Regions from separate parts of the Paenibacillus sp. FSL K6-1330 genome, predicted to be linked through region 2. Evidence: predicted binding sites of a transcription regulator. Region 2 holds the regulator's gene; each other region holds the start of a gene.
What was found. Region 2 encodes Rex, which represses fermentation and respiration genes when NADH is low (regulators of the CRP and FNR family bind a similar motif). Its sites were predicted from a motif close to TTGTGAAATATTTCACAA; they were not measured.

Region 1 (7,256 bases), 1.5 Mb from region 2:
TCAAGTGAAGGAGAAGAGCGAGAATGTATTCCGGCAAATCGTGCTTTCGGTTCGGTCTCGTTATTTTGTCCTGTTGCTCATTGTTTTCGCCATGACCTTTGGTTTAACGCATTTTGAAGCGATTTTCCCGCTTTTTGTCGTACAAGTCTACGGATTCACGACGCGTCAAATTGCTATACTCCTTACCGTATGTTCGCTCATCGGCACGTTGAATCAATTGTTGTTCACTGACCGGATCACACGACGATTCGGAGAAAAACGGATCATCGTTGCCATGTTGCTGTTATCGGCAGTATCCCTTGTATTCTTATTATTCTCCGGCCATTTCTACTATGTCATGGTAGTCACGATGTTGTTCTTTACGTTCAATAATATATTGCGCCCCACGATCAATACGCTGTTGTCCAGAGTGGCCGGGGATGAACAGGGATTTGTTGCAGGGATGAATAACACTTATACAAGTCTCGGTACGATATTTGGACCGATGCTGGCAGGTATTTTATTTGAAGTCCATTTTGACTTGCCCTATCTGTTTGGCGGATTCGTACTGCTAGTGAGCAGCATTTTCACGGGAAGTCGATTGAGAAATATACTATCTGTTCAACGCGGCTGATGTGCTCTAATCTTACACAAAAACAAGAACAGTTGTCTTATGTGGACAGACGTGTTGGCAAAAAGCGAATTTTAAACATGGCCGAGAAAATGAAGTTAAAGCATCCCATTTTGCAGTTTTTTTATGAACTACGGCTCAGTACGCTATGAAAATTACTGAATTTTAAGAAAAAGAATGCCCCGGTGAGGGCATTCTTTTTTAGGCACCAAGGAACATGTTCATGTCATCTTCCACATTGGTAATGCCGCCGATACCGAAGTTTTCCACGAGGACTTTGGCGACGTTAGGCGACAGGAATGCAGGGAGCGTAGGGCCCAGATGAATATTTTTAACGCCAAGATAGAGTAGGGCAAGCAGCACGATAACCGCTTTTTGCTCATACCAGGCAATGTTATAGGAAATCGGCAAATCATTAATATCCTCAAGGCCGAATACTTCCTTCAGCTTCAATGCAATGACAACTAGAGAGTAAGAGTCATTACATTGACCAGCGTCCAGGACCCGGGGAATACCGCCGATGTCGCCTAGATCCAGTTTATTGTATTTGTATTTGGCACAGCCTGCAGTTAAAATGACCGTGTCTTTTGGAAGTTCAGCCGCAAAATCGGTGTAATAGTTGCGGGATTTCATCCGTCCATCGCAGCCGGCCATGACGAAGAAGCGGCGGATCGCCCCGGATTTCACGGCATCGACGACTTGATCGGCTACGTTCATCACAGCGGCATGAGCGAAGCCACCGATGATCTCACCCGTTTCAAGTTCCGTTGGAACTGGGCATCCTTTCGCTTGCTCGATTAGTAGGGAGAAGTCTTTGGGAGCACCGTCTTTTCCTTCTGGAATATGGCGGACACCCGGAAACCCAGTGTTGCCTGTTGTATAGATACGGTCCTTATAACTGTCTTTCGGTGGAACGATACAGTTGGTCGTCATTAATATCGGTCCGTTAAAGGCTGCGAATTCGCTATTCTGCTTCCACCAGGCATTCCCGTAATTGCCTACAAAATGCTCATATTTCTTGAATGCCGGATAATAGTGGGCAGGCAGCATTTCACTGTGCGTGTACACGTCCACGCCGGTTCCTTCCGTCTGCTTCAGCAGCTCCTCCAAATCCTTCAGATCATGACCGCTGATGAGAATGCCGGGTCGGTTTCTTACCCCGATATTAACCTTCGTAATTTCCGGATTTCCGTAAACAGAGGTGTTCGCTTCATCAAGCATCGCCATGGCGTTTACGCCGTATTTCCCGGTTTCCATCGTCAAAGCTACCAGATCCTGCACTTCAAGGCTGTCGTCAAGCGTGGCGGCAAGTGCACGGCGCATAAAACGGTTTAATTCGTTATCATCCTTCTCCAGATGCAGCGCGTGGTACGTATAAGCAGCCATCCCCTTCAAGCCGTAAGTTATCAATTCACGCAGCGAGCGGATGTCTTCATTCTTGGTCGAGAGGACACCAACCGTACGTGCCTTTTCATCAAAAGCAGCTTCGTTATCCGCTTGCCAGACGGCAGCATCAGGGAGATTGGCGGTTCCCTCCGGATATTGTTCGTTATAATAGGTGCGCACCTCGCCGCGGAGCTCTATCGCTTCCCGGATTTTTTCCACAAAAACCTCGCGGTCAAAGTTGGCGTTCGTAATTGTTGCAAACAAGGAGTCCATCATAAACAGCGATACGCGCTGTTCAAGCACCTCCGGCAGCTGGGCATCCAGACTGAGAAAAGAGATACCTTTCAGCAAATAAATCAGTAAATCTTGCAGGTTTGCCACATCATGCGGTTTGCCGCATACTCCGACAATGGTGCAGCCTGTTCCTTTGGATGCTTCCTGACATTGAAAGCAGAACATGGACGGCTGATGATTTAAGGTCTCTTGGGCGTTGTTATTCATTATTTCTCCTCCAATTTTGTGATTTTTTGTCGTAAGGTCAGTATAAGATTGCCTCGCAATTGGACTGTTGAAGACAGTATACTTCGCTCCCACAACCGACATAGTGATTGGAATCACAATTTTCTAAGTAGTGAGTTTAATCACAAGCTCGGTCCGTTTCTTCTTTTAAACTGGAATTAATGACCTTAGAAGAAATGAGGAGAGAACATGTCGATTTTACCTCAAGTGAATGAACTGGGATTTTTCGAGATCCGTCTCGAATCCATCGGCGGGTTTGGCGCCAATCTGGCCGGAAAAATGCTGGCCGAAGCCGGGGTTACCGGCTCCGGACTTAACGGTTCGAATTTTTCCAGCTATGGTTCGGAGAAAAAAGGGTCGCCAGTGAAGAGTTTCGTAAGGTTCTGCGATTCCGAGGTGGAAATCCGCGATCACAGTCCCATTGAGCAGCCGCATGTCGTCGGCGTATTTCATGAAGCATTGTATAAGACGATCGATGTCATAAGCGGATTACAGCCTGATGGAACGGTGCTGGTGAATACGGCGCGAGACCTGTCCGAAGTGGCTGTTGATCTTAAAATGACGCAGGGAACGCTGGCCGTAGTTGATGCGCTGAAAATTTCCGTTGAGGAAAAAACCAAAGTGAATACGGCCATGCTGGGGGCTTTGTTCCGGATTTGCAGCTTCCTAAACCCGGACGATATGCGGCAAGTGATCCGCACAACATTTGAGAAAAAGCTGCCCCACCTCGTGGAAGCGAATTTGCGGACCTTTGACAGAGGATATAACGAAGTCCAGTTCCTTTCCTTGGGAGATGGCTCAGAGCTTATAGACCCAATCGCTTTTGCAAGACCGCAGCCGATTCTTGGATATGAAACGCAGGAGCTGGGCGGGATTCTGAACGTTACGGCGAACAGTGTCCTGAAGGATCTTAGCGGCTCCCGGCAGGGATATTTGCCAGAGTACAAGATAGAGGACTGCATTCACTGTGCCGCCTGCGATACGGTATGTCCGGATTTCTGCATCGTGTGGGAGAAGAAACCGGATAAGCGCGGGAATATGCAGATGTTTATGAAAGGCATCGATTATCAGTATTGCAAAGGCTGCTTGAAGTGTATCGAAGCTTGCCCGACCACCGCTTTGGCTGCCATGTTAGAAGAGCCGCATTATGCGGAGCAGCACCGTGTGCCGCAATCATTTCCCTATTTAACTGCGGAGGGAGTCAGATCATGAATATGCAAATTCAAGAAACTACGGAGAACAAGCTGGCGGCCGCTCAAACGGCAGTCTTCGAATCGGGCAACGAAATGGCTGCCATGGCGGCTGCCCAGATTAACTATCACATTATGGGTTATTTTCCGATTACACCATCTACGGAAATCGCCCAATATCTTGACATGATGCGTACACGCGGCGAACATGACATCAAGCTGATTCCAGCTGACGGCGAACATGGATCGGCGGGGATTTGCTACGGTGCAGCCGCAGCCGGAGCACGGGTATTCAATGCTACCAGCGCGAATGGTTTCCTGTATATGATCGAACAGCTTCCTGTGCAGGCGGGCACACGTTTCCCGATGGTCATGAATCTGGTGACGCGTGCAGTCAGCGGACCGCTGGATATTCGTGGTGACCATTCGGATCTTTACTACGGTCTGAATACCGGCTGGGTGATTTTGACCGCCCGTTCACCGCAGGCAGTTTATGACATGAATATCATGGCGCTGCGAATCGCTGAACATGAAGACGTACGCCTGCCGGTCATTGTAGCTTATGACGGATTTTTCACATCGCACCAGAAACGCCGGGTACAAATATTTACGAACCGCGAAACCGTTCAGGAGTTTGTAGGGGAAAAGGCGCCTGAATATCCACATGTGCTGGACGAGAACAACCCGATCGTTGTTGGGGCTTATATGAACGGCGACGATTTGATGAATAACCACTTCCAACAGTCAAACGCCATGTACCGTGCGGGCGAGGTGTTCGAGGAAGTGGCAGAGGAATACGCAGCTTTATCCGGAAGATCCTATTCGCCGCTTGATCTGTATCGCATGGAAGACGCGGAGGTGGCTTTATTCCTGCTCAATTCGGCGGCCGAATCCTCCAAAGACGTCGTGGATCGGCTGCGGGCGAGAGGAATTAAAGCGGGCGTAATCAGTCCGAATATTCTCCGGCCGTTCCCGGCAAGAGAAATCCGCGAGGCGTTGACAGGTGTCAAAGCACTGCTGGTTGGCGAACGTGCTGATTCTTACGGTGCACACGGAGCTAATCTGACCCATGAGGTCAAAGCGGCCCTGCAGGAAATCCGTGGTCCGCAGCCTATTGTGCTGTCCCGCATATTTGGACTTGGCGGGAAAGACTATTACGCGGATGACGCGGAAGCTTTTTTTGCCTTGACGATCGAGGCCATGGACCTCGGTTATGCCAAAGTGCCGTTTGATTATTACGGCCAAACACCGGGAGATGAGGAGCAAAGGTTGCAGCCGGTCATTGCCCCGATGAATGGAGACACCTTTAAATCTGGCCTGATCACCGTAAAGGTGGATGAAGAGACAAGTAAACTATCCGTTAAAGTGCCGCCGATGCGGGCGCTTGCCGCGAAACCGAAACGGTTTGCTTCCGGCCACGGAGCTTGCCCGGGCTGCGGTATTTTCCCGGCGCTGGAGCTCTTTTTCAAAGGGATTGAAGGCAATGTCGTTACTTTATTCCATACCGGCTGCGCTTATATCACCACAACGGGTTATCCGTATAACTCGCATAAGCAGAGCTTCATTCATAATTTGTTCCAGAACGGACCGGCTACTTTATCCGGCACGGTAGAAGCGTTCCTTGAGAAGAAACGCCGCGGGGAAATCGAAGTTCCTGAGGATTTCACTTTTGTGATGGTGACTGGCGACGGCGGCATGGACATCGGGATGGGTTCGGCCATCGGGACGGCGCTGCGGGGCCATAACCTGATCATTCTGGAATATGATAATGAAGGCTATATGAACACCGGTGCACAGCTTTCGTACTCTACGCCATTAGGGCATATGACCAGTACGTCGGGTGTCGGCAAACAGCAGCAGGGCAAAGCGTTCCATCACAAAGATACGGTACAAATGATGGCGGCGGCACATATTCCGTATGTATTCACAGGGACGGAAGCATTTCCGCAGGATCTTGTGAAAAAGGCGGCAAAAGCGCAGTGGTACGCCCAGAATGTAGGTACCGTCTACGGCAAGCTGCTGATCACATGCCCGCTGAACTGGAAATCGAGCGACAAGGATGGGGAGAACATCGTCCGCGCGGCCGTGAATTCAAACTTCTTCCCACTGTATGAAGTAGAGCAGGGAGAAACGAATATTACGTACGATCCTGAAGCGAAGAAAAAACAGGTGCCGCTCAGCGACTGGCTGAAATATATGGGCAAATCAAGACATCTGCTCAAGGAAGAAAACAAAGAAATGCTTGGCCAATTTGAAAAAGAAGTGGAGCGGCGCTGGTCGATTCTGAAAGCGAAACACGAGAACCCGCTGCTATAAAATATTCAATTCAGCATACTAGGATTTACAGCAACGGAGCGGGCATTGTCCCGCTTCTTTTTTTGTTTATAAGTTATGATTAGGGGCCTTGACCTTGGTTGCACAAGATGTGGCTGATATGGGGATCAAAGTTATCTGGGCAGGGTGCAAACGGATATGGGAGGAGCAGATGTATCCCAAACAATCGAGGAAGGGGCAGATACGGCTGTTTGGTTGGCGCTACTTGGCGAAGATGGTCCTAATGGAGGCTACTTTCGTGAACGCCAGCTAATCGCTTGGTAGATTTTTCGAATTATAAACAGAAGTTAGTCAGTGGGCCAAGGGATTTGTATCCCTTGGTTTTAATATTTTCATTCGTTGTCTATGGTTGTACGGAGTTTGCGGTCTAGCCTCATTGAGCAAATGGCTATGGAGAACTATAACCTAAGAGGTGCTTTTTAAGTTATAATAATTAAAAATTCATGAAAAAACGGTGGGAGGGTTGATCATGCAGAGATCCTGGTACAAGCGTCTATTGCTCTCCTATATGCCCATTTTTGTTATTGTGATTACCTTTATATTTTTTGTTTTCTTTCAGCTGTTCAGCGAACAGAGTCGCCGGGAGGCCCTTAACGCCAATAAATCGCTTTCCTTGCAAGCGATGCGTATGGTGGACACCTCTCTGAAGGTGATCGACAATATGATCGTTCTTGAGAGCATCAATAGCAAGGCTTTGAACGATTTTTTTGAATCTTCTGCCGTGAGCGATCCATATATCAATATCCAAGCTGTTAAGAAGCTCAAGGAGATTATTAATTATTATCCCTTGATTGATTCGATTTATCTGGTGAGGAATTCGGACGGCTATGTGCTCAGCGATGCCACGAATGGATACATAAGTACATATCCGGACCATGAATTTATCGAGCAATATCAAGTATCGAAAACGCCGAAATGGACAGGCGCTAGAAATTTTGAACAATTTACAATGAAAGGCGGCAAACAGGTGGTCAGCCTGGTCAGAGGATCGCCTTATATGAAAAACGATTTTGGCATGATCGTCGTCAATGTGAGCGCGGAATCTTTGAACAAGCTTACCCAAGAGATGCTGGATTCCAAGATGAGCTTCATTCAGGTTGAGGATGCTTCCGGAAATCATCTGTTCGGCACCTCGATGGATCGTCCGCCATCCCAAGTCAATTCCCAGTATGTATCAAGCTATACGAATTGGAAATATGGCAGCGGTTTGTTGAACA
Region 2 (7,256 bases):
GCTTGCGCTCATTCCCTGCGCCTACAGCAATACCGCCTTTCATTTTAGCGATAAACAACAAGCCGCCTACAAGTCCTGCAGCGATGAGCAAGGGCACGATGTTCACACCGACAAATACAAGGAATACCAGTAATACGGGAATAAAGCCTAACATGATTTCTTTAGCTAATTTAGGCATGATTCCACACCTCCATGCTGCCAGGCTGACGCGGCAAGATTATAAATTTACCAGACTTGCCGTCTGACAAGCTGACATAGACATTGGTGTCATCGATGGTTGCTTTTGCTTTCAAATTCGGAGACTGGGCAGCAAGCTGCTCGAGCGATGATTGAATATCAGTATACTGCTTATTATCCATTGCTTCGGCGACTGAGAGCATGGCCTTCTCCCACCATTGATCCAGTGCTTCCGAGGAATGGTCCTCCACCTGGATTTTCAATTCCCGCTTGCCAATCACAGACTTGCCTTCCTTCTTAATATGCTGAACCAAACCTTGTAAATTTGTATCTGGAGCCAAATCGAGATTCAAAGTAACGGTATTCTGTTTAATATCTATATGAGAATCCTTCACGCCGTCATATTGCGACACAACATTTGCCAGCGGATTTTGCAAAGCCATCTGCCGATACAGAAACCATCCGCCAAAGAGAACCGATGCTGAGATCACGACAGTCAGCATGATAGGTACAATGCGTAGTTTCATGAAGTTCCTCCTTCATTTCCTATATGAAATTTTGTCTATCATTTTGCGACATAATAGTACATATAACAATGATATATTGCGATGCATGTAATTTATATGCTCGTTTTGTACAAGTACGAGTATATCACATCTTATATACTTTTTCATGCATGTCTGTGAAAATATTTAGAACAGTTTTTCCATATTCTTTCTGAATACGCTTACATATCGGAGAAAAAGAGAGGCACCCTATGGATTTTAAAGGGCGCCTCTCTTTCTGTATTTTTATTGATTTGGAAGAATAATGTCATTCCCGATGGTGTTACCATCCTGAAAACGATAAAACCGATAGCCGCGCTGACCGTTGTGTTCATACTGCAGCTGCCATGCATACTCGCCCTCATACATTCCAGGCAGCAACCGCTTAATTTCAACGCCAGGCAATTCGTTATAGATCTGATCCCGCATCTGGGCTTCTGACATTCCCGTTTTCAATAAAACGGACTGGACAGCGTCAGCACCTTCAACAGGTACGTTGTCATCCGTAAATTTCACCCATACCATACGATCTTGATTGTCTTGATCCTTCCCGCTTACTACCCAATAGTTATTATCCTCGCCCCACACCGATTTATAGGTCTTCCCGGATGTAACCAATTGGCCATGCTGCTTCGCGGCAACAATTGCCATTCTTTCTTCATTCCAAGTATCTTTCATAACATATGAATAATAGAGCTGTAAACCAAGCAGCAACAGCAGCACGCTGGACACACTCAGCAAAATCCACTTCGTTTTTTTCTTCAAATCCGTCTTCCTCGCTCCCCTTGATTATTCCCTAGAGGGTTGTAAGACGCTCAAAGGCACGCTGCGCTTCCCGGCGGATACGTTCCTCATCAAGAGTAAGACTCGCGCCATTCTTCACTACCTGCTTGCCGTCAACCCATACATGCTCTACATCCTTCGCACTGGCTGAGTAGATAGCGTGTGAAATATAATCGGTCCGTGGAAGGAAGTGCGCTTGATCCGTGTTCAGTGCGATCATATCTGCTTTCATTCCTACCGCAAGTGTGCCGATATCCTCAATGAACGCCGATCGGGCTCCATACTCTGTTCCCATCCGAAGCGCTTCGGATGCTGGAATGGCTGTTGGGTCCCCGCTTACCCCTTTATGGATCAGTGCAGCCAGTCGCATCTCTTCAAACATATCCAGGTTATTGTTACTCGCAGGTCCATCGGTACCCAGCGACACCGTTACGCCGGCTTTCAGCAGTGCAGGCACGCGAGCGATGCCGCTGGCAAGCTTCAAATTGCTGCCTGGATTATGCGACACCATAACTTGATGCTTGGCCAGGATTTCGATTTCTTCATCGGTCAGATGGACGGCATGCGCAAGCAGCGTTGGACGGGAGAACATGCCAAGCTTCTCCAAATGGGCAACAGGGCGAAGTCCGTAGTCTTTTACATTCTGAGCTACTTCCGTTTCCGTTTCGGACATATGCGTATGCAAAGGCAGATTCAAATCATGCGATGCCTGAACGAATTTTTCGATGAAATCCGGGGGGCACGTATAAGGTGCATGCGGGGAAATCATCGTCGTAATTCTCCCGTCAGCCTTGCCATGCCAGTCTTTTGCGAATGCCACCGCCTCATCCAGCTTCTGCTGCTGCACCTCAGGCGGACACAATCCGATGACGCCGCGCATCAGGACGCCGCGCATTCCTGAGTCCTGCACAACCTTGGCAACCTGATCCATATGATCATACATATCCACAAATGTCGTGGTTCCGCCTTTGATCATCTCCAGCACGGAGAGTGCGGTTCCCCAGTATACATCGTCGGCCGTGAATTTGGCTTCCATAGGCCACATTTTTTCCTGAAGCCATACCTGCAGTGTCAGATCGTCGCCATAACCGCGGAGCAGGGACATCGCCGCATGTCCGTGCGTGTTCACTAACCCCGGTAGGAAAAACAGATGAGTTCCGTCGATAACTTCTGTTCCCTCTTGGACGGTTGGCTCTTCTTCACCCAGATAGGTTATCCGGTCATTCTCCACAACCATATATCCGCGTAACACGGATCTTCCTTCCTCTAATACCGCAAACGTTCCGTTCTTAACCATCCACTTCGTTATCGTCATGTGCTGCATCCTCCTTGCCGTTATCCAAATAATAGGCCAAACTCTGCAAATCTGTAGTAAAATCAGCCGTATGAATCCGGATATGGGATGGGGCTTTCAGGATGGTTGGCGCAAAATTCAGGATAGCCTCGATGCCTGCGGCGATAAGCTGATTGGCTACATTCTGCGCTTCAAAATCCGGAACGGTGATTATCCCGATACGAATGCCGTACTCATGAACCGTCTTCTCCAGTTCCTCCATCGGCTGTACAACCAAATTGTTAATTTTCATACCAACTTTGGGAGAATACGAATCGAAAACCGCCACAATCTTCATATTGTCCTTCAGAAATGCATTGTAATTCGATAATGCATGTCCAAGATTACCGGCCCCAATCAATGCGACATTGATCTTCTGGTCCAGCTTTAGAATCTGGCGAATTTTCTCGATCAGATAAGATACGTCATATCCGATCCCTTTCCGTCCAAAATCACCGAAATACGCTAGGTCCTTACGAATTTGAGCAGGATTGAGGTCCAGTTTTTGTCCCAGTTCCTGGGAGGAAACCGTGGAGACCTCCCTTTTCTGAAGCTCATTCAAATAGCGCAAGTATACAGGTAATCTGCGGACCACGGCTTCCGAAATTTTTTCCGATTTCATTCATGCTCCCCCTAATAATAGGTTAATAACTACATTTTTTTGTGACAGATCATTTCGTTCATTGTTTCACTTTTATTCAGCTTGGTTCTCTATGCCTGCCTCTTCCTGCAGCCATTCCGAAATTCGGGGAACGATCCCCTCTGTCGGCATATGCTCCATCTTCGGCCCCGGCAAAGAATATAAGAAATATTTCCCGTAATAGGATTCAATGACCCGGGTATCGTAGACAATGACAATCCCCTTATCTTGCGCGGTCCGCACCAGTCGGCCAAATCCCTGTTTGAAGCGAATGACCGCTTGCGGAACCGAAAGTTTCATGAACGGGTTCTTCTTCTGCTGCTGCAGCAATTCGCTCTTGGCTTCGACCAAGGGATGATTCGGCGGCTGGAACGGCAGCCGGACGATCGCAAGGCAAGTGAGCGCCTCCCCGGGTATGTCTACCCCTTCCCAGAAGGAGCTCGTACCCAGCAGGACCGAAGCACTGCTATCCTGGAATCTCCGGATTAACTTGGTACGGCTGGTTCCGTCCATCCCTTGTCCCAGTACCGTAATATCGCTGGATGCCAGCGCCTCCTTCAACGGCTCGTGAACCTGACGCAGCATGCGGTACGAAGTGAACAGCACAAGCATGCGGCCATGCGTAGCGATTGCCGTATCGGCCAATGATTGCACAAGTGTATTCACAAAGAGTGCATCCCCGACCGAGCCCTTCACGCTCGGAAAATCGCGCGGCACGACAAGGAGGGCCTGCTCCCTGTAATTAAACGGGGACGGCAGCAGAACCGTGTTCAAGTTGCCGCTATCTGCCGCTTCCTGAAGACCCAAGTTCTCGATCATGAACTGAAACGATTTATCCACCGACAAGGTCGCCGATGTCAGGATCACGCTTTGTTTCTTGTCAAAAAACAATTCCTTCAAGTGGGTGCTAACATCGACAGGCACTGCATAAAGCTGCAGCGATTTGCCGCGGAAATTCCCGTTAGCCTCCATCCAGTATACCGTGCCTTCATCATTCAGAGCCATGAAGGACCTCAGGTCCTCGCGGTGTGCGGCCAGGTCCTTAAACAGACCCGATAGGTCTGTTAACAAACTGTCCGCGCTGTAGTCGTCCAGATCTTCCTTCATCTCGGCGATCAGCTTGTCACCCTTGCGAACGACATCGCCCAGCGTCACATGAATTTGATGCTCCAACTCGGCCAGCGAATCCCAATCCTTCGGCTTCTTCAGAGGCGATAAGCGAAGCGAGAATTGACCGGCATCCCCCGGAGTCGCGTCTCCGCGTTCCGGAAGTAGTCCGAACAATTGATCGCTGAGCCGGTCCCAATTCTCTTTTGCGGTGATCAGATCCGGATAAATCCGGTCTATGATGGAGGACCACTCGACAGCCTTCTCATGCGACGATGCTTGCAGCAGCTGGCGAAGAGCCGGAAGCTGACCGCTGCGGCTGTCTTTGTACATACGAGTCAACGTATGGACCACCGAAAAATATTTCATCTGCAAGCCAAGGTGCTTGCCAGCGACGTCCTCCAGATGATGCGCTTCATCAATGACGAGACGCTCATAACTCGGAAGCAGCTGATGATTCGCTTTTACGTCAGTGAACAGCTTCGAATGGTTCGTAATGACAACATCCGCGATGCCCGCTTCATGTTTAGCCCTGTGATAGTAGCATTTGCGGAACCATGGGCAGGCACGGCCAAGGCAGGAATCCGAATCACTGGAGATCGTCTCCCAGAAATCCCCTCCGCGACCGCCAAAGTTCAGTTCTTCATCATCCCCGTTCTCCGTCTGGGTCAGCCAGACCAGCATCTGCGCCGCGGTGATCACATCTTCCTTCGGGGAATGAAAATCTCTTCTATTTATTTTATGTTCAAATTTTCTCAAACACAAATAATGGCCTCTTCCCTTGAAAATAGCCGCTTTAAAAGGAAAAGGAACAACCTGGGTGAGCAGGGGAATATCCCGGTCACGCAGCTGTTCTTGAAGGTTGATTGTATGCGTGCTCACCATAACCTTCTGTTCCTGCTTCACGCTTTGATAAATCGACGGCAGCAAATACCCGAGGGATTTGCCTGTTCCCGTGCCGGCTTCGATCAATAAATGTTTATTGTCATCGAGGGCCTGCATCACTTCCTGAAACATCATGTCCTGGGCATCCCTGCTCTCATAATGAGGCAGCGTTTCCTTTAGACGTTCACGGACATCATTCATGTATTGCTCGAAGCTTACATCCGCCAGCGGATTAGGCTCCGACTCATCCCTGGCAGGCGCAATATCGTTCCAATCGTCAACGGCCAGGGCAAATTGACGATAGTACGTATGGGTGTCTCCGGCTTGTACAGCCTGGAACTCCCTGTCAGCACGGATGCCGTCAAAGAACCAGGCCAAGTCGCTGTCCTCGTCGGCAAACAGGTCGCTTAACCGCTGCACGGTAAGGAGAGGAAGCTCATCGATCTCCTCCAGGCATTTCAGCAGCGCATAGGCTGTGGCAAGCGCATCGCTGTCCGCCTGATGCGGACGGTCATGCTCCAGACCGAAATGAGAGGAGACCATCCCGAGCTGATAAGAAGGCAGCGAGGGAAAACATATTTTTAAGAAGTGCATCGTATCTAGAATTCGGCCGCTGAACGGTAAATAGCCGCAGCGATCGAGTGCATTTTGCAAAAAGTTAAAATCAAAAGCGACATTATGCCCAACCAATACGACATCGTCGAGCATGGGCACGAGTTCCATCATCATTTCTTCCAATGACGGAGCATCCGCTACATCACTGTCGGAAATGCCGGTCAAACCGGTAATAAAAGGAGGGATCGGAATCCCGGGATTGACATAGGTGCCGTATACGCGGGAGATGCTTCGATCCTCTTCGATGATGGCCAGTCCAACCTGAATGATCTCATCTGCTGACTGGTTGCCCGTGGTTTCAAAATCCAATACGGCAAATTTCATTTCGATAAAATCCCTTTCCTCCAGACTAATTAACAGCATACCAGAAGTTGCGGGTTTTGAACATTCCGGGTAAAAAATCCCCCGTTTCTCCTCCATCGCTCCATACGGCAAGAAGCGATACCAAAGTCTCAGTAATGAGCTCTGGCATCGCTTCTTGTAATGGCTTGATTTCTACAGCAAAGAGATCAATTGGCTGCCGTACTGGAGCTCACCGCGATTCTGCTTGCAGACCTCCAAATTGATAATGGGGTCAGGAAGTGTCGGGTCGCTGTGAATCGCCAGTGCAAAATGCTCCTCGGCTTTCCCTTGTTGTCCATTCAACACCTCGATGCATCCAAGCGCGTTGTAAATCATCGCTCGCATCTTCTTGTTGTCTGCCAGGGGCAGGATGGACACCAATACATCGGACGCTGGTATGGTTTGCCCCAAATAAAGATGGGACATCGCAATATACAGCTTGATCAGAAGGCTATCCGGAAATACCGTGGCGGCCACCTCAAATTGCTGTATAGCCGGCTGGAACATCAACAACTTGTAATAACCTTGGCCGCGAATGAATGCATCAAGCTGCAGTTCAGGCGCTTCGGTCGGTGGAAAAACAGGAGGTGAGGCGGCACTCTCGCGGAAGATAGCCATCTTCTCTTCAAAATGGAGCCATTCCTCGATAATGCCCTCGCTCATGCTTTTGAGCATGTTCCAGTTTTGTACCAGCGCCTGTTTTTGGGGACCTTGAGCAGAAGGGTAATGCTTCACAATTTCATCTAACATGTTGTTCATTTCAGCGAATACATGTTGAAACATAGCTGCATCCCACCCTTAGCGGAAAAATGAGATCAGTGCGTCGACC
Region 3 (7,256 bases), 2.7 Mb from region 2:
ATCGTGATGGACGTGAATTGGACCTCAGATCTTGACGGCGCCCGGGGAATGTTCAGCCGCTTGCAGATGAGAGGGGCGACGCCGACTGGACCTGCCTTGTTAAAGGTGATTGAATTTTACCGATATGGTACACTAGAAGGTAATCAATCATGGCAGGGTCATTCCAGCCAAGAGGAAGGGATGCTCGGTGACTACGTTGTCTAACCCGGGTTATCCGCCAGGAACCGTAATTAAAGGCAAGTGGCGGAACAGCCGGTACATCGTGGAACGTATGCTCGGCAAAGGGGCTAACGGCAAGGTGTATCTGGTTCACCGGGCAGGAGTACGCGGGCGTTATGCTTTGAAAGTAGGGTATGACGCTCTGGATCTTCAATCCGAAATTAATGTGCTGAATGCGTTAAAAGAACAGATGCCGGACCCGTATCTCGTGGAGGCGGACGATCATCATGACGGCAGTGGCGAAGTGTCCTTCTATGTTATGCGTTACATTGAGGGGAGTCCGCTGCATCATTTTATTCGCAAACGCGGTGCCGACTGGATCGGATTGATCGGACTGAAGCTGCTCGAGAAGCTGTCCGTGCTGCATGCATCCGGTTATGCATTCGGTGATTTGAAGCCGGATAATGTGATGGTTTCGGCATACGGAAGAGTGGAACTGATCGATTACGGAGGCGTCAGCCCTTTCGGACGCAGCGTAAAGCAGTTTACGGAATGGTATGATCGGGGATACTGGAATGCCGGAAGCCGGACTGGCGACGTAACCTATGATTTGTTCTCGTTTGCCGTGATGTGTATCGGCCTGCTGGATGAGAAATCATTACGGGAGGCGTCTTGTCAGCTTCCCCAGACCCGTAGTGTTGCAGATCTGCAGCTGGTGCTGCGAAGAAACCTTGTGTTCAAACCATACGCTGTTTGGCTGAACAAGGCTTTATCGGGGGATTTCGTGGATTCACGGGAAGCGTTGAACGAGTGGAGAAAACGAATATACGAAGGTTCGGGGAGGAACGTGCGTCCTAATCCAGGACGAACTCCGCGTTGGCTGAAGAACGCGTTTGGTTTATCGTTAGTCATCATGGCCCTTGCTGTTTATTTTTTCTTCCGCTCATGAAGCTGAATTGTTACCTTGTTACTGGGAGTTCATAAAGGGGACCTGGAAGTGAAACAGGATTATTTACGGACATTCGTCCAACATGTCGAGCGTACAGCCGCAGAGTTTGATCTGTGGTCAGAAGGCGATAGCATCGTGGTCGCTGTTTCCGGCGGGCCTGATTCCGTTGCGCTCCTGCACGTGCTGCATGAAATTTCTTTGCACCGGACACCGCTCCGATTGATCTGCGCCCATGTGCATCATGGGTTTCGGAAAGAGTCGGACCAAGAGGCGGAGATGGTGCGTGAACTGGCGGAGCGGCTCGGACTTCCATTTGAAACGGCGTTCATCGATATTCCTGCTTATATGGAAGAGAGCGGTAAGGGTGGGCAGGAGGCTGCAAGAGAGAAGCGTTATGAATTTTTGCTGCAAACGGCTCATAAATACAACGCGCGCTCCGTGGCACTGGCTCATCATGCTGACGATCAAGCCGAGACGGTGCTCATGAGGCTTCTGCGCGGGAGCGGCGTGTCCGGACTTGCCGGAATAAAATTTAAGCGCACGGAAAAAAAAGTGGAACTTATCCGCCCGTTCCTTCGTATGTACAAGGCGGATATCGTGGAGTTGTCCCGCGTATGCGGATTCCAGTATGCGGTGGATCACAGCAATCTACAGACGAAGTACCGCCGTAATGCGATTCGCCTGGAAGTATTGCCTTTTCTGGAACGATATAATGGGCAGTTCTCCTCCTCACTCAATCAGCTGGCCGAAATAGTCCAGCAGGAGGATGATTTTGTGGAGCTTGAAGCTGCGAAGCAATTTCGGAGTATGGTACAGGAGAACGATGGGAGGCTCGCTTTCGACGCGCCTTCCTTTTTGGGCTTACATGTCGCTTTACAACGGCGTTTGATTAAACTAATATTAAATTACCTGCCCTCAGACCAGGAAAACACCGATTTTGTCAAGATTGAAACGGTGCGCCATGGCATTCTTAACGATCAGCGAAGCAACTGGCGTCTGGATCTGGGTGACGGCATTACCTGTGTTCGTGAGTATGGAGTGATCCAGTTTTGGCCTAAGCCTCCGAATGAACAGGGACAGTACATATACATTCTTGATTCTCCTGATGTTTCGCAGCAGTATGTTAAGGAAATCGGAAAAATGCTGAAATTGTCGTCAATGACAGGAAGCGAAAGCCGGAACGGCTCCAGACCATCAGCCTTTGTGGCGGATTTTGATGCGGATGAGCTGAGGTTTCCCTTAACCTTGCGTAACAGACAGCCGGGGGACAAGATGAAGATCATGGGATTAAACGGAAGCAAAAAGGTGAAAGATATTCTCATTGATGAGAAAATCCCACCGTCTGTCCGTGCCCGGATTCCTATTCTTTGTGACGGTTCCGGCAGCATCGTGTGGATTCCAGGTGTACGACGTTCCGTTCACGCCGCTTGCGGGCGGCACACATCACGAGTTCTCCGGATGGAGCTATCGGATGCTTAAGGCAAGTGTAAAACGAAGAATGGCCCGTTTCACGCTTTCATAGTATAAACGTAGGAGGTCCACTTAAGTTGCAGAATGACATTCAGGAAATACTCATCAGTGAAGAAGAGATTCACGCAAAGATTAAGGAACTTGGTTCCAAACTCAGCGCCGAATATGTGGGACGCAATCCACTCGTTATTTGCGTTCTTAAAGGTGCATTTATTTTTATGGCCGACTTGGTTAAATCCATAACAGTACCTCTTGAGTTGGATTTCATGGCTGTATCCAGTTATGGGGCATCAACCAAATCCTCCGGCGTGGTGAAGATCATTAAAGATCTGGACGCATCCGTTGAAGGCAGGGATGTGCTGATTGTGGAGGATATTATCGACAGCGGTCTTACGCTGAGCCATTTGATTGAGCTTTTGAAGAGCCGCAAGGCAAACTCGGTGCGCGTTGTCACGCTGTTTGACAAGCCGGCACGCCGTACGGTGGATTTGCAGGCCGATTACACCGGATTCGTGCTGCCGGATGCTTTTGTTGTCGGATACGGGCTCGATTATGCCGAGCATTACCGGAACCTCCCCTACATCGGGATTTTGAAGCCGGAAATCTACAGCAGTTAAACCGCGGCAATGGGCTGCTATCACAGTTCAGGGCCCTTTGTTGAGATGGCCAGACAGGCTGTGGTAAAATATCTTATGTGTCTTGAGAGGAGGTAGGGGATGAGTCGGTTCATCCGGAATTCTGGTTTTTATTTGATTCTATTTTTAGTCGTGGTGGGCATAGTACAATTCGTTACTAATGGCGGCGAGCAAGCCGATGCCCCTAGTTATAATCAACTGCGGCAGGAAGTCAAAGCTAACAACATAGAGGAAATGACGGTACAATTTGACGGTTACGCTTATCTGGTGACCGGTAAGTATAGGGAGATTTCCGAAGAGAAAAAATCGGAGAATTTCTCAACCTATATTCCTGCCACGGATGCAGCGATGCAAGAGCTGACTGCAGCCAGTGATAGCAACAACGTCAAACTGTCCGTGCAGCCAATGGAAGGCCAAAGCATTTGGCTGACATTGCTTTCATCCTTTATTCCGCTCATCATTATGTTTGTTCTGTTCTTCTTCCTGTTCAATCAGGCCCAAGGCGGCGGCGGCAAAGTGATGAACTTTGGTAAGAGCAAAGCCCGCTTATATAATGAAGAGAAGAAACGGATTACATTTGAGGATGTAGCCGGAGCAGATGAAGAGAAGCAGGAACTTGTTGAAGTTGTTGACTTCTTGAAAGATCCGCGCAAGTTTAACACGGTTGGCGCTCGCATTCCGAAGGGCGTTCTGCTTGTCGGTCCTCCGGGAACAGGTAAGACGCTCCTGGCTCGTGCCGTTGCTGGTGAAGCAGGAGTGCCATTCTTTAGTATTTCCGGTTCCGACTTTGTTGAGATGTTTGTCGGTGTCGGTGCTTCTCGTGTACGTGACTTGTTCGAAAACGCGAAGAAGAATGCACCATGTATCATCTTTATTGATGAGATTGATGCTGTGGGTCGTCAGCGTGGCGCCGGACTTGGCGGCGGTCATGACGAGCGTGAGCAGACACTCAACCAGTTGCTGGTTGAAATGGACGGTTTCGGAGCGAACGAAGGCATTATCATCGTTGCTGCGACCAACCGCCCGGACATTTTGGACCCGGCGCTTCTTCGTCCGGGACGTTTTGACCGTCAGATTACCGTAGATCGCCCGGATGTGAAGGGCCGTGAAGCCGTACTGAAGGTTCATGCACGCAACAAACCATTGACGAAGGATGTTAAACTTGACATCATCGCCAAACGTACAACCGGTTTTACAGGTGCCGATCTGGAGAATCTCCTGAACGAGGCTGCCTTGCTTGCGGCTCGCCGCAACCGTAAAGATATCTCCATGCGAGAAGTGGATGAGGCGATTGACCGTGTTATCGTCGGTACGGAGAAACGCAGCCGCGTGATCAGTGATCGCGAGAAACGTATCGTAGCTTACCATGAAGCAGGTCACACCATTGTGGGTTACTTCCTCGAGCATGCGGATACGGTGCACAAGGTAACGATTATTCCTCGTGGCCGTGCCGGTGGATATGTCATCATGATGCCGAAGGAAGATCGGATGCTCGTGACGAAGCAGGAATTGCTGGATCGCGTAACCGGTTTGCTCGGCGGCCGTGTTGCTGAGGAACTGTTCATCGGTGAAATCGGAACCGGAGCATATAGTGACTTCCAACAAGCGACGGGCATTATCCGCAGCATGGTTGTGGAATACGGTATGAGTGAGAAGCTCGGACCGATGCAGTTCGGTACATCCCAAGGACAAGTGTTCCTTGGACGTGATATCGGACATGAGCAGAACTATAGTGATCGAATCGCTTATGAGATCGATCAGGAAATGCAGCGATTTATTAATGATTGCTATGAGAAATGTAAAGAGATCCTGAATAAGCATGCAAAAGAGGTTCACCTGATTGCGAACACGCTCCTCGAGATGGAAACGCTGGAGCTTGAGCAAATCAAGAATCTCATTGAGACCGGATCAGCTGAAGGCAACGGCAGTGGCGACGGTGAAGGAGAAGGTTCTACCGAGAATGGTGAACCGATCATCGACAACATTGGCGACGTGAAAGTTCGTATCCAAGGGAAAGAAGACGGCGAGCAGCCGACTTCCACGGAAGAAATTCCGACCAACCCGATGGATTCGAATGATCCAGGGCCGGAGCGAAAAGATTCCGAGCGCAAGGATCCTCCAGGCGGATCGGACAACGGTAACAGCAGCTTAACGTAATATTCGCTGATAAAACATCGAATACCGAATAAAATTGAAGAACCGGAGAACGATAATTCGTTTTCCGGTTCTTTTTGTGCTTTCTATCACATTGACAGGGGGCAGAACGAACGTGTACATTAGTTGTTAAATAAGGATGCGCATCCTTTCACAAAGGTGGAAACCATCCTGAAAGTCACATGGTCATCAGCGGCGAACCGCCGGACTACATAAAGGGAGAGGGTCGATCATGGAAGCTTTGGCACTGGAGCGTAAAGCAGAACAGAACCGTGAACTGCGTGAGCGGTTAATGCAATTGAAGAAGGAACGTAATGCAATCATTTTGGCTCATTATTATCAACGGGACGAAATACAAGAGGTCGCTGATTTCCGGGGGGATTCCTTCCTGCTCGCGCAGAAGGCAGCACAAACCGATGCTGAGGTCATCGTATTTTGCGGTGTGCATTTTATGGGCGAGAGCGCTAAAATTCTGGCACCGGGCAAGACGGTTCTTATACCGGATGAGCGGGCTGGCTGCCCTATGGCGGATATGGTGAACGTGGACGGACTTCGGAAGCTGAAAGCGCAGCATCCGAATGCGAAAGTGGTCACATACATCAATTCATCGGCTGAGATCAAAGCCGAAACGGATATCTGCTGTACGTCATCCAATGCCGTTAAAGTGATTCAGTCGGTGGATTCGGATGAAATTATATGGGTGCCTGATAAAAACCTGGGACATTATGTTCAGCAGCATACCGACAAGAAGCTTATTATCTGGGAAGGGTATTGCAACACGCATGACATGCTGACGGTTAAGGATGTTGTCGAGATGAAGGCCAAATATCCTCATGCGGAATTTGTGGTGCACCCGGAATGCCGTCCTGAGGTTGTTGCGATGGGCGATTTTGTAGGGAGTACCACCGCTATTCTGGAATATTGCAAAAATTCATCTGCCAAGGAGTTTATTGTAGGCACAGAGGATGGAACCGGATATCAGCTTCGATTGGATAGCCCGGATAAATCGTTCCACTTCGCTACGAAGTTCCTGGTGTGTCCGAATATGAAAGTGAATAACCTCAAAAAGCTGGTTAAAGCGTTGGAAACGATGAAGCCGCAAATTTATGTGCCGCCGGTCGTTGCAGAGAAAGCCAGAACTTCATTAGAGCGCATGTTACAAGTTAAGTAGCATGCGCTACTCTTTCGTGAAAAGACAGGTGAGGCATCGTGATACCGCAGTATTTAATTGATTTTGAGCTGAACGATCTTCCGGTCATTGAGACGGATGTCATCGTGATCGGTTCAGGCATTGCGGGTTTATATACGGCGATCATGGCAAGCGCGACTCAGAATGTGCTATTGATTACGAAGAAATCGCTGCTTGAAAGCAACACGCGTTATGCACAGGGAGGGATTGCAGCCGTAACAGCAGAGGATGACTCTCCGGCCTACCACCGGCAGGACACCCTCCTGGCAGGGGCGGGCCTATGTTCTTCTACCGCGGTGGATGTGCTTGTCAACGAGGGCCCGGTCGGTGTTCAAGAGCTGATTCGGCTCGGTACGATGTTTGATGTGGAGAATGGCGAGCTCGCACTCACCCAAGAAGGCGCGCACAGTCATCGCCGGATCCTTCATGCCAACGGGGATGCAACCGGATATGAAATCGTGCGTGCCCTTTCCATTCAGGTTGAAATGCTTCACAATGTAGAGGTGTGGGACGATCATTTTGTCATTGACCTGATTACCGAGCAGGAAGAGTGTCATGGCGTTTTAGTACAGATGCCAGACGGCAAACGGGTATTCGTACGTGGACGGGCGACGGTGATGTGTTCCGGCGGCGCCGGTCAATTGTACCGGTATACGACCAATCCGGAGGTTGCCACAGCGGATGGCGTTGCCATGGCTTA

Region 1: hcp (hydroxylamine reductase) is a predicted target of Rex. The motif match lies at 2,626-2,643, and genes of this name have one in related genera.
Region 3: nadA (quinolinate synthase NadA) is a predicted target of Rex. The motif match lies at 5,507-5,524, and genes of this name have one in related genera.

The regions. Positions count from the first base shown of each region.
Region 1 covers NZ_CP150269.1:1,277,300-1,284,555, forward strand. Annotated here, with positions in the region: gene NYE54_RS05625 (MFS transporter) at 1-613, shown strand, start outside; gene hcp (hydroxylamine reductase) at 812-2,497, opposite strand; gene NYE54_RS05635 (2-oxoacid:acceptor oxidoreductase family protein) at 2,705-3,727, shown strand; gene NYE54_RS05640 (thiamine pyrophosphate-dependent enzyme) at 3,724-6,021, shown strand; gene NYE54_RS05645 (hypothetical protein) at 6,116-6,292, shown strand; gene NYE54_RS05650 (helix-turn-helix domain-containing protein) at 6,509-7,256, shown strand, end outside.
Region 2 covers NZ_CP150269.1:2,806,774-2,814,029, reverse strand. Annotated here, with positions in the region: gene NYE54_RS12805 (AAA family ATPase) at 1-178, opposite strand, end outside; gene NYE54_RS12800 (hypothetical protein) at 171-704, opposite strand; gene NYE54_RS12795 (DUF5590 domain-containing protein) at 969-1,487, opposite strand; gene NYE54_RS12790 (amidohydrolase) at 1,519-2,820, opposite strand; gene NYE54_RS12785 (redox-sensing transcriptional repressor Rex) at 2,795-3,460, opposite strand; gene dinG (ATP-dependent DNA helicase DinG) at 3,533-6,409, opposite strand; gene NYE54_RS12775 (hypothetical protein) at 6,581-7,210, opposite strand.
Region 3 covers NZ_CP150269.1:56,787-64,042, forward strand. Annotated here, with positions in the region: gene NYE54_RS00270 (vWA domain-containing protein) at 1-204, shown strand, start outside; gene NYE54_RS00275 (serine/threonine protein kinase) at 188-1,108, shown strand; gene tilS (tRNA lysidine(34) synthetase TilS) at 1,157-2,587, shown strand; gene hpt (hypoxanthine phosphoribosyltransferase) at 2,656-3,195, shown strand; gene ftsH (ATP-dependent zinc metalloprotease FtsH) at 3,295-5,370, shown strand; gene nadA (quinolinate synthase NadA) at 5,600-6,538, shown strand; gene nadB (L-aspartate oxidase) at 6,577-7,256, shown strand, end outside.